2 linked regions of the Tistrella bauzanensis genome follow. The protein of the gene in region 2 interacts with the protein of the main gene of each other region in a pairwise test. Links are inferred from orthologs where the notes say so. Each region holds a gene or a part of one and is shown on either strand. Other genes may lie near its edges.

The links.
Region 1: the proteins of hflK (region 2) and ftsH interact in binary tests that used the Escherichia coli proteins (3 or more experiments, as listed by UniProt). The link is inferred for Tistrella bauzanensis from one-to-one orthologs.

The regions. Positions count from the first base shown.
Region 1 is NZ_BMDZ01000005.1:54,111-58,039, forward strand. Bases 930-3,929 are described here. They hold ftsH (ATP-dependent zinc metalloprotease FtsH), read right to left. Parts: upstream 3,402-3,929; coding sequence 1,458-3,401; downstream 930-1,457. Other genes in these bases: folP (dihydropteroate synthase), read right to left, coding at 930-1,276; tilS (tRNA lysidine(34) synthetase TilS), read right to left, coding at 3,398-3,929. Outside these bases: more of folP, read right to left, coding at 98-929. UniProt on the Escherichia coli protein: Acts as a processive, ATP-dependent zinc metallopeptidase for both cytoplasmic and membrane proteins. Plays a role in the quality control of integral membrane proteins.
Region 2 is NZ_BMDZ01000017.1:48,527-53,359, reverse strand. Bases 1,128-4,100 are described here. They hold hflK (FtsH protease activity modulator HflK), read right to left. Parts: upstream 3,231-4,100; coding sequence 2,025-3,230; downstream 1,128-2,024. Other genes in these bases: IEW15_RS09300 (Mrp/NBP35 family ATP-binding protein), read left to right, coding at 3,639-4,100; hflC (protease modulator HflC), read right to left, coding at 1,128-2,008. In the rest of the region: IEW15_RS09315 (aldo/keto reductase), read left to right, coding at 1-992; more of hflC, read right to left, coding at 1,082-1,127; more of IEW15_RS09300, read left to right, coding at 4,101-4,760; IEW15_RS09295 (hypothetical protein), read right to left, coding at 4,783-4,833.

The sequences.
Region 1 (3,929 bases), on a different replicon or contig from region 2:
CGCATCGGGGTCGTGGTCCTCGTCCGGGGTATGCGCGAAACTGGCGCCGAAGCATGGCCCTTTCGGCGGCGTCATCCGGACAGGCGGTGGCAGCGGGTCAACCCGCCGGCGCCCGGCCGCGGGCGATGGCCGCGTCGACCACCAATGCCTGAGCCGTTTCAGCCACGTCATGCACCCTCACGATCTGCGCGCCCTGGGCCACCGCGGCCAGCGCTGCTGCCAGCGACCCCGGCACCCGTGCCTTCGGCTGGTCGATGCCGGCCACGCGCCCGATGAAGCTCTTGCGCGACACGCCGATCAGAAGCGGCCGGCCAAGCCCATGGAAGATCGACAGGTTATGCAGCAAGGCAAGGTTCTGGTCCACCGTCTTGGCAAAGCCGATGCCCGGATCGATCGCCACATCGCCCTGCGGCACCCCGGCCTCATCCATCAGCGCCAGCCGGTCTTCCAACTCGTCGAAGACGTCCAGAACCACATCGTCATAGACCGCCAGAGACTGCATGTCGGCCGGCGTGCCACGCATATGCATGACCACGGCGGCAAGCCCGGCGGCGGCCACGGCATCGGCCGCCCCCGGATCATAGGTGAAGCCGCTGACGTCGTTGACGATCGCAGCGCCACGGCGCGCGGCATGGCGCATCACCACCGCCTTGCGGGTGTCGACGGACACCACCGCCCCCAGTTCCGCCGCCGCCGTCAGTGCCGGCTCCAGGCGATGGATCTCTTCCGCCGGGTCGACGGCGGCCGCACCCGGACGGGTGGTTTCGGCGCCAAGATCCACAAGATCGGCGCCATCCTCCAGCGCCCGGCGCACCGCCGCCGCCGCGTCGACCGGTGCGAAGGCATCGCCGCCATCCGAGAAGCTGTCGGGCGTGACGTTGACGATCGCCATCACCTGCGGCCGGCCGCGCATATCCAGTCCGGCAAACCTCTGGCGCGGCACCTCCAGCGCCCGCAAGCGCCGGGCCAGTCGCCGGCCCGCCGGCAGAGCGGTCAAGCGGTCGGCCAGACGCAGGGCATCCTCGATCGGCATCACCGCCCGGCCCACCCGGTCGGCCGCGCCGGCGCCCCGTCCGGCCCGCCAGATGATCTCGACCACCCCAAAGGCCAGCCAGCCGCCGGCAAGGCAGCGGAACCCCGCGACCGGCGCCCGCCTCAACGCCGCGCGGGGCGCCGCGCCGACGCCGGCGGTGCGGGCCGGCACGAACCCGATCGGGCGGACATACACTCGAAGACCCGCATCGGCGTCACGGATGCGGGTCTCGACATATGACATCGCGGCCGCATCAGACGATGCGGCCGCGATGGATGTGGACAGGTCAGCGGGCAAGTCAGCAGTCCCTGGCTGTCGGTCGGCGGTGCGGAGCCGGTATCTGTCGACACCGGCCCCATGATCGTCAGACGGCTATCGGCCAAGCGAGCAGCCGCCCGTCCTGCCGGATGGCCGTCCTGCCGGATCAGGCGCCCGGCTGCGGGCTGGGTCGCAGCCCGTCATCGCCGCCCGCCGTCGGCACCGAGGCCCTGGGCGGCCGCGGATCGGATGCCGGCGCGGTGCCGCCATCGCCCATGTCGTCGGGGCGGTGCCGCTTGATGGTTTCGCCTGCGGCGATCGCCTTCAACTCGTCACCCGACAGGGTTTCATATTCCAGCAGCGCCTGGGCGACCCGCTCCAGCTGGTCGCGGTAATCGGTCAGGATGGTGCGCGCCCGGTCATAGGCTTCCTCGACGATCCGCCGCACTTCCTGGTCGATGACATTGGCCGTCGCCTCGGATGTGCCGCGCGACTGGGTCACCGCATAGCCGACGAAGGGCTCGTTGTCGCCCTCGCCATAATTCAGCGGGCCCAGCTTGTCGCTCATGCCCCACTGGGTGACCATGTTCTTGGCCAGCTTGGTCGCCATCTGGATATCCGACGACGCGCCACTGGTGACCTTGTCATGGCCGAAGATGATCTCTTCAGCCAGCCGGCCACCCATGGCGACCGCCAGATCCGCTTCCAGCTTCTCGCGCGACACCGACAGACGGTCCCGCTCCGGCAGCCGCATCACCATGCCCAGTGCACGACCGCGCGGGATGATGGTCGCCTTGTGGATCGGGTCGGATGCCGGGCAGTGCATGGCGACGATGGCGTGGCCGCCCTCGTGATAGGCGGTCAGGCGCTTCTCGTCCTCGCTCATCGCGATCGAGCGGCGCTCGGCCCCCATCATCACCTTGTCCTTGGCGTCCTCGAATTCCGCCATACCGACCACGCGCTTGTTGCGGCGCGCGGCCAGCAGGGCTGCCTCGTTGACCAGATTGGCCAGGTCGGCACCCGAGAAGCCGGGTGTCGCGCGGGCGATGACCCGGGCATTCACATCAGGGCCGATCGGCACCTTGCGCATGTGCACCGACAGGATCTTCTCACGGCCCGACACGTCGGGGTTCGGCACAACGACCTGCCGGTCGAAGCGGCCCGGACGCAGCAGGGCCGGGTCCAGCACGTCGGGGCGGTTGGTGGCGGCGATGATGATCACGCCCTCATTCGCCTCGAAGCCGTCCATTTCGACCAGCAACTGGTTCAGGGTCTGCTCGCGTTCGTCATTACCACCGCCGAGGCCGGCGCCGCGATGGCGACCGACCGCGTCGATCTCGTCGATGAAGATCAGGCAGGGGGCGTTCTTCTTGCCCTGTTCGAACATGTCGCGGACACGGCTGGCGCCGACACCCACGAACATCTCGACGAAATCGGAACCCGAGATCGAGAAGAAGGGAACGTTCGCCTCGCCGGCGATCGCCCGCGCCAGAAGCGTCTTGCCGGTACCCGGAGGGCCCACAAGCAGCACGCCCTTGGGAATGCGGCCGCCCAGCCGCTGGAACTTCTGCGGCGACTTCAGGAATTCGACGATCTCGTGGAGTTCGTCCTTCGCCTCGTCGATACCGGCGACGTCCTCAAAAGTCACGCGCCCCGATTTCTCGGTCAGCAGACGGGCCTTGGACTTGCCGAAGCCCATCGCCTTTCCGCCGCCGCCCTGCATCTGACGCATGAAGAAGATCCACACGCCGATCAGCAGCAGCATCGGGAACCACGAGATCAGAATCCCGAACAGCGAGGGCACATTGTCCTCGGCCGGTGCCACATTGATGCGGACATTGCCTTCGCGCAGCCGGTCGACCATGCCGTTATCGTTCGGCGGGGCGACCGTGCGGAATTCGACCCCGCTGCCGTCATTGAAATGACCGCGGATCGTGTCGCCCTGGATGGTCACGTCGGTGACGCGGCCTTCCTGCACGGCGTTGAGGAAGTCCGAATACGCGACCTGGCGCGACGGACCCTGACTCTGGGGGCTCTGGAACAGATTGAACAGAGCCACCAGCAGCAGGGCGATGATCACCCAGAGCGCGAGGTTCTTAACATTGTTCACGACCGAGGTCTCTTTCCTGCCGAATGTTCGCCCGCCATCGTCCAGAAGACGCCGTCACCGTCGAACGGACGGGATGGCGCGAACCATGCCCGGAAGGTCGGTTGGGCAAGGGTGTGCGGATGGGCAAGGGTGTGGTCAGCCGCAGCCTCCCCGCGGATGCTCCCTGTTAAGTGGGGGAATGCGACGGGCACGTCAAGTCGCCGAAGCACCGGCAAGGATGCGATTGCACGTCCAGGCACCTCGTTCCGCAGCCTGCGGGCGGCAGCCGGGGCCATCAGCCCCAGCCGCATGGCCAGCGACGTGCCCATCGCCCCAAGGGTCAAGGGTGCCGCAGTCCTGCCGTCGCCGACTGCATCGGTATTCGGCACCTGCACGACGAAACGCCCGTCCCAGCCAGTTCTCTCACCCGCGACGACCGGTACGGGTGCCGCCACCGCCGCCGGTTCACGCAGCACCGTCACCCGGCCGCCGCCCCAGACGATGCGACAGCCGCCAAGGGTCCGGCCGCCTTGCGGCATGTTGCCGCTC
Region 2 (4,833 bases):
GCCGAAGTGGCCTGCTCGTGTCCGAAATATCCCTGGGAACCATGACCTTCGGCGGCCAGGTGCCCGAGGCCGAGGCCGTGCGGATCATGTCCCGCGCCTTCGACGCCGGGGTCAATCTGTTCGACACCGCCGAAATGTACGCGGTTCCCCAGACGCCCGAGACCCAGGGCGCCAGCGAACGCATCCTCGGCGCCTTTCTCAAGACCGTCCCGCGCGACCGGGTGATCGTCGCCACCAAGGTCAATGGCCCGGGCGAGGGGCCGCTCACCGGCATCACCGCCCATATGCGCGGCGGCCTGTCGGCGATCGACCGCTTCCACATCGAACGGGCGGTGGAGGCCAGCCTGCGCCGGCTTGGCACCGATGTCGTCGATCTCTACCAGACCCACTGGCCCGACCGTGTCGTGCCGATGGCCGAACAGCTTGATGCCCTGGACCGGCTGGTCCAGGCGGGCAAGATCCGCTATGCGGGGGTCAGCAACGAAACCCCCTGGGGCCTGACCCGGCTGGCCGCCACCGCCGAGGCACAAGGCACCGCCGCCGTGGTGTCGGTCCAGAACGTCTATCACATGCTGAAGCGGGTCTATGACGACGGCATGATGGAGGTCTGCCGGAACGAGGGCGTCGGCATGCTCGCCTTCTCGCCGCTCGCCATGGGACTGCTGACCGGAAAATACGGCACCGGCCAGGACGCGCCGCCGGCCTCGCGGCTCTACACCTTCCCGCCCCGCTTCGCCGGCCGCTATCTACACCCGCGCGCCCTCGCCGCCGCCGGCCGCTATGTGGCGCTGGCCCATGAGTTCGGTCTGGACCCCACCACCATGGCCGTTGCCTGGACCGCCGGCCGGCCGGGTGTCACCTCGGCCCTGCCCGGGGTCTCGGCCGATCACCAGTTGGATGCCATTCTGGCCGCTGCCGGTCTCGATCTGCCCGCCGATCTGCTCGACGCAATCGATGCCGTGCACCGCGAGATGCCCAACCCGGTGATCTGACCGGCTCCACCACAGGGGCGTCAGGACATGGAAACGGCCGCCCGGTCTGGCCGGGCGGCCGTTATCCATTGATCCGGACGGATGGGCGATCAGCCGGCCGGAGCGGGCGCCAAGGCAGCGGGCGCCGCGCCATTGCCACCCGGCAGGTTCAGCGTGCCGTCCGATCCGAAATAGCGGAAGAACTCGCCATTCGGGCTCAACAGCATGGTGGTGTCGGAATTGCCCAACGCCGCCCGATAGGCCTGCAGACTGCGATAGAAGTCGAAGAACGCCGCATCCTGGCCGAAGCTGTCGGCAAAGATCTTACTGGCGGTCGCGTCGCCTTCACCGCGGGCGATCTGGGCTTCCCGGCGGGCCTCGGCCAGAAGCACGGTCCGCTCGCGATCGGCCCGCGACCGGATGCGCTGGGCAAGCTCGGCGCCCTGGGCACGCAGTTCGGTCGCCTCGCGTTCACGCTCGGTGCGCATCCGGCTGAAGATCGCCTGGCTGTTGGCTTCCGGCAGGTCCACGCGGCGCATGCGCACGTCCAGCACCTCGATGCCGAAGCTTTTGGCCTCGCCATTCACGATCTGGGCGGTCTGGGCCATCAGTTCGGCACGCTGGCTGGTCAGCACGGATGACAGCGGCACCGAGCCCAGCACGTTACGCAGGCTGGCATTCACGATGCTGTCCAGACGGGCGCGCACCACCGCTTCCGATCCCACCGCCTGATAGAAGCGCAGCGGATCGACGATGCGGAAGCGGGCGAAGCTGTCGACCACCAGCCGCTTCTGGTCGGAGGCGATCAGTTCCTGCACGTCGGCGTCGAAATCCAGCACGCGGTTGTCATAGAACACCACGTTCTGGATGAAGGGCAGCTTGAAATGCAGCCCCGGTTCCTTGACCACCTTGCGCGGCTCACCAAGCTGCAGGACCAGGGCCTGTTCGGTCTGGTGAACCACATAGCTCGCCGAGATGCCGACGATGGCAACAGCCACCGCAGCGATGCCGGCGATGGTGAGAAGACCTTTCCTCATCTCGTCGTCTCCTCGCTCAACGCGGCTGGTTGCTGTTGGGCACCGGCGCCGATGCCGGCGCCGCCGGGCTGGAATAGCCCGACGTCCCTGCGGCCTCGGCCCCGTCGCGTGCGGCGGGCTGCGGCTCGCGGATCAGGCGGTCGAGCGGCAGATACGGCACGACCGACTGGCCGCCACCCGCGCCATTGCCCGACACACCCGGCTCGATGATGATCTTGCTCATGCCGCCGAGCACCTCTTCCATCGTCTCCAGATACAGACGGCGGGCAGTGATGTCCTTGGCGTTGTTATAGGCGGTCAGGATCGAGGTGAAGCGATCGGCCGAGCCTTCGGCATCCGCCACCACCTGCTCGCGATAGGCCTGGGCTTCCTGCACCAGCCGTTCCGCTTCACCGCGGGCGCGGGGCAGAATGCCGTTACGATAGGCTTCCGCCTCGTTCTGCGCCCGCTCCTGATCGGCGCGGGCCGCCTGGACGTCGCGGAAGGCATCGATGACCTGCTGCGGCGGGTCGACCTTCTGCAACTGCACCTGGGTGACCTCGACGCCGGATTTGTAGGTGTCCAGCACCGACTGCATCAACTCGCGGGTCTGCTGCTCGATCCGCGCGCGGCCCTCGGTCAGCACGAACTGCAATGGCGTCTGGCCGACCGTTTCACGCATAGCGCTTTCCGCCACCGATTTGATGGTGGTGTCGGGGCGCTGGATCTCGAACAGATAGGCGCCGGCATCCTTGATCCGCCAGAACACCGTCACGTCGATATCGATGATGTTCTCGTCGCCGGTCAGCATCAGGCTTTCGGCATTGACCTCGCGCACGCCGGCGGCGCGCCCGAAATCGGTGCCCGACCGATAGCCGATCTCCACCCGGTTCACCTTGGTGACCGCGGGCTTGTAGACCTCGCCGATCGGGGTCGGCCAGTTATAGTGCAGGCCCGGTGTCGTGGTGTTGACCCAGCGGCCGAACACCAGTTCGACGCCCTGCTCGTCGGGCTGCACGCGATAGAACCCGGTGCCCAGCCAGATGGCCAGACCGACCGCCGCGACCACGGCGATCAGACGCCCGCTGCCGGCGCCACCTCCGCCCGGCAGCACGCGGCGCATGCGTTCCTGGCTCTTGCGCAGCAGTTCATCCAGGTCTGGCGGCTGCGGCCCGCTGGGCCCGCGCCCCCATGGCCCCTGAGGACCGCCTCCCTGTCCACCGCCCGGCGTGTTCCACGGCATGCTCGATTGATCCCCGCTTCCTGTCGTGGTCGAACCCGTCGCGCGACGGACGGTTGTTTGCGACCATCGGTCGCACCGCCGCCGGCGTCTCGAACCCATGCGATACCACAGCCGCATGGCCCCATCATCGGCCGGTGTCGAGATATCGGCACGGCCCGCCGCTTGCGCGGCCGGGGCCCGACACCACATGGTGCCACACCGTCGCACCTCACCATATGATGCCAGACCATATGGTACATGGCGCGTCGTTGCGCTTATATCACTGCCACCGGCAGCCTTTCGGCCAGCCCCGCCGGTTTCCCGACGGTGTCCACCGGTGCCGGCCGCTCCATATCGGACCGCCCCGGCATCGGTCGTCCAAATGCCCGATCCACGGGCTATATCGCAATGAACCCGGAGTTTTCAACCATGTCACGGACCGTTCGCGATCAGATTCTGTCAGCGCTCGCCGGGATAGCCGATCCGGAACGCGGTCGCGACGTGGTCGCATCGGGCCGGATATCGGGTGTCGCCGTCGAAGATGGCGTCGCGCGGATCATGGTCGAGACCACGCCCGAACGGGCCGGCGCCACCGAGCCGCTGCGTCGGGCGGTTGAAGCCGCCGCCGCATCCGTGCGCGGTGTCAAGCGCGCCTCGGCGGTGCTGACGGCCGAACGCGGCCCTGCCCAGCGCCGTGCCTCTGCCCCTGAGGGGGCAGCCCCGGGCGCTGCCCGGCCACGACCCGCGGCCCCCACCCTGCCCGGCGTGAAAGCGGTCATCGCGGTCGCCTCGGGCAAGGGCGGTGTCGGCAAGTCGACACTGGCGGTCAATCTGGCGCTGGCGCTTCAGGCCCGCGGCCTGAAGGTGGGATTGCTGGATGCCGATGTCTACGGTCCATCGATCCCGCGAATGCTGGGCCTGTCCGGGCGCCCCGACAGCCCCGATGGCAAGCGGATCACCCCCAAGATCGGCTGGGGCCTGAAGGCCATGTCGATCGGCCTGATGGTCGAGGAAGACACGCCGCTTATCTGGCGCGGGCCGATGGTTCAGGGCGCGCTCGACCAGTTCCTGCGCGAAACCGACTGGGCGCCGCTCGATATCCTGGTGCTCGACATGCCGCCCGGCACCGGCGACGTTCAGCTCTCCATCGCCCAGCGCGTGCCGCTCGCCGGCGCCGTGATCGTCTCGACGCCGCAGGACATCGCCCTGCTGGATGCGCGCAAGGGCCTTGCCATGTTCCGCCGGGTCGAGGTGCCGATCCTGGGGCTGGTGGAGAATATGAGCTGGTTCACCTGCCCGCATTGCGGTGGCCGCTCCGACATCTTCGGTCATGGCGGTGCCCGCGACGAGGCGCTGAAGCTGGGCCTGCCATTTCTGGGGGCCGTGCCGCTCGACCTCGACGTGCGGATCATGTCGGATGAGGGGCGCCCCGTGGTCGCGGTTGCCCCCGACAGCGAGGCGGCTGCCCCCTATCACGCCATCGCCGCCGGCGTGGTCGACAGCATCGCCAAGGCCCATCGCGAGCCGCCGCGCATCATGATCGAGGACTGATCTCACGCAACCATGGACGCGATCAACGCCCGATGAACGGATTGAATCCCAGCCCCGCCAGCACCGCCCAGGC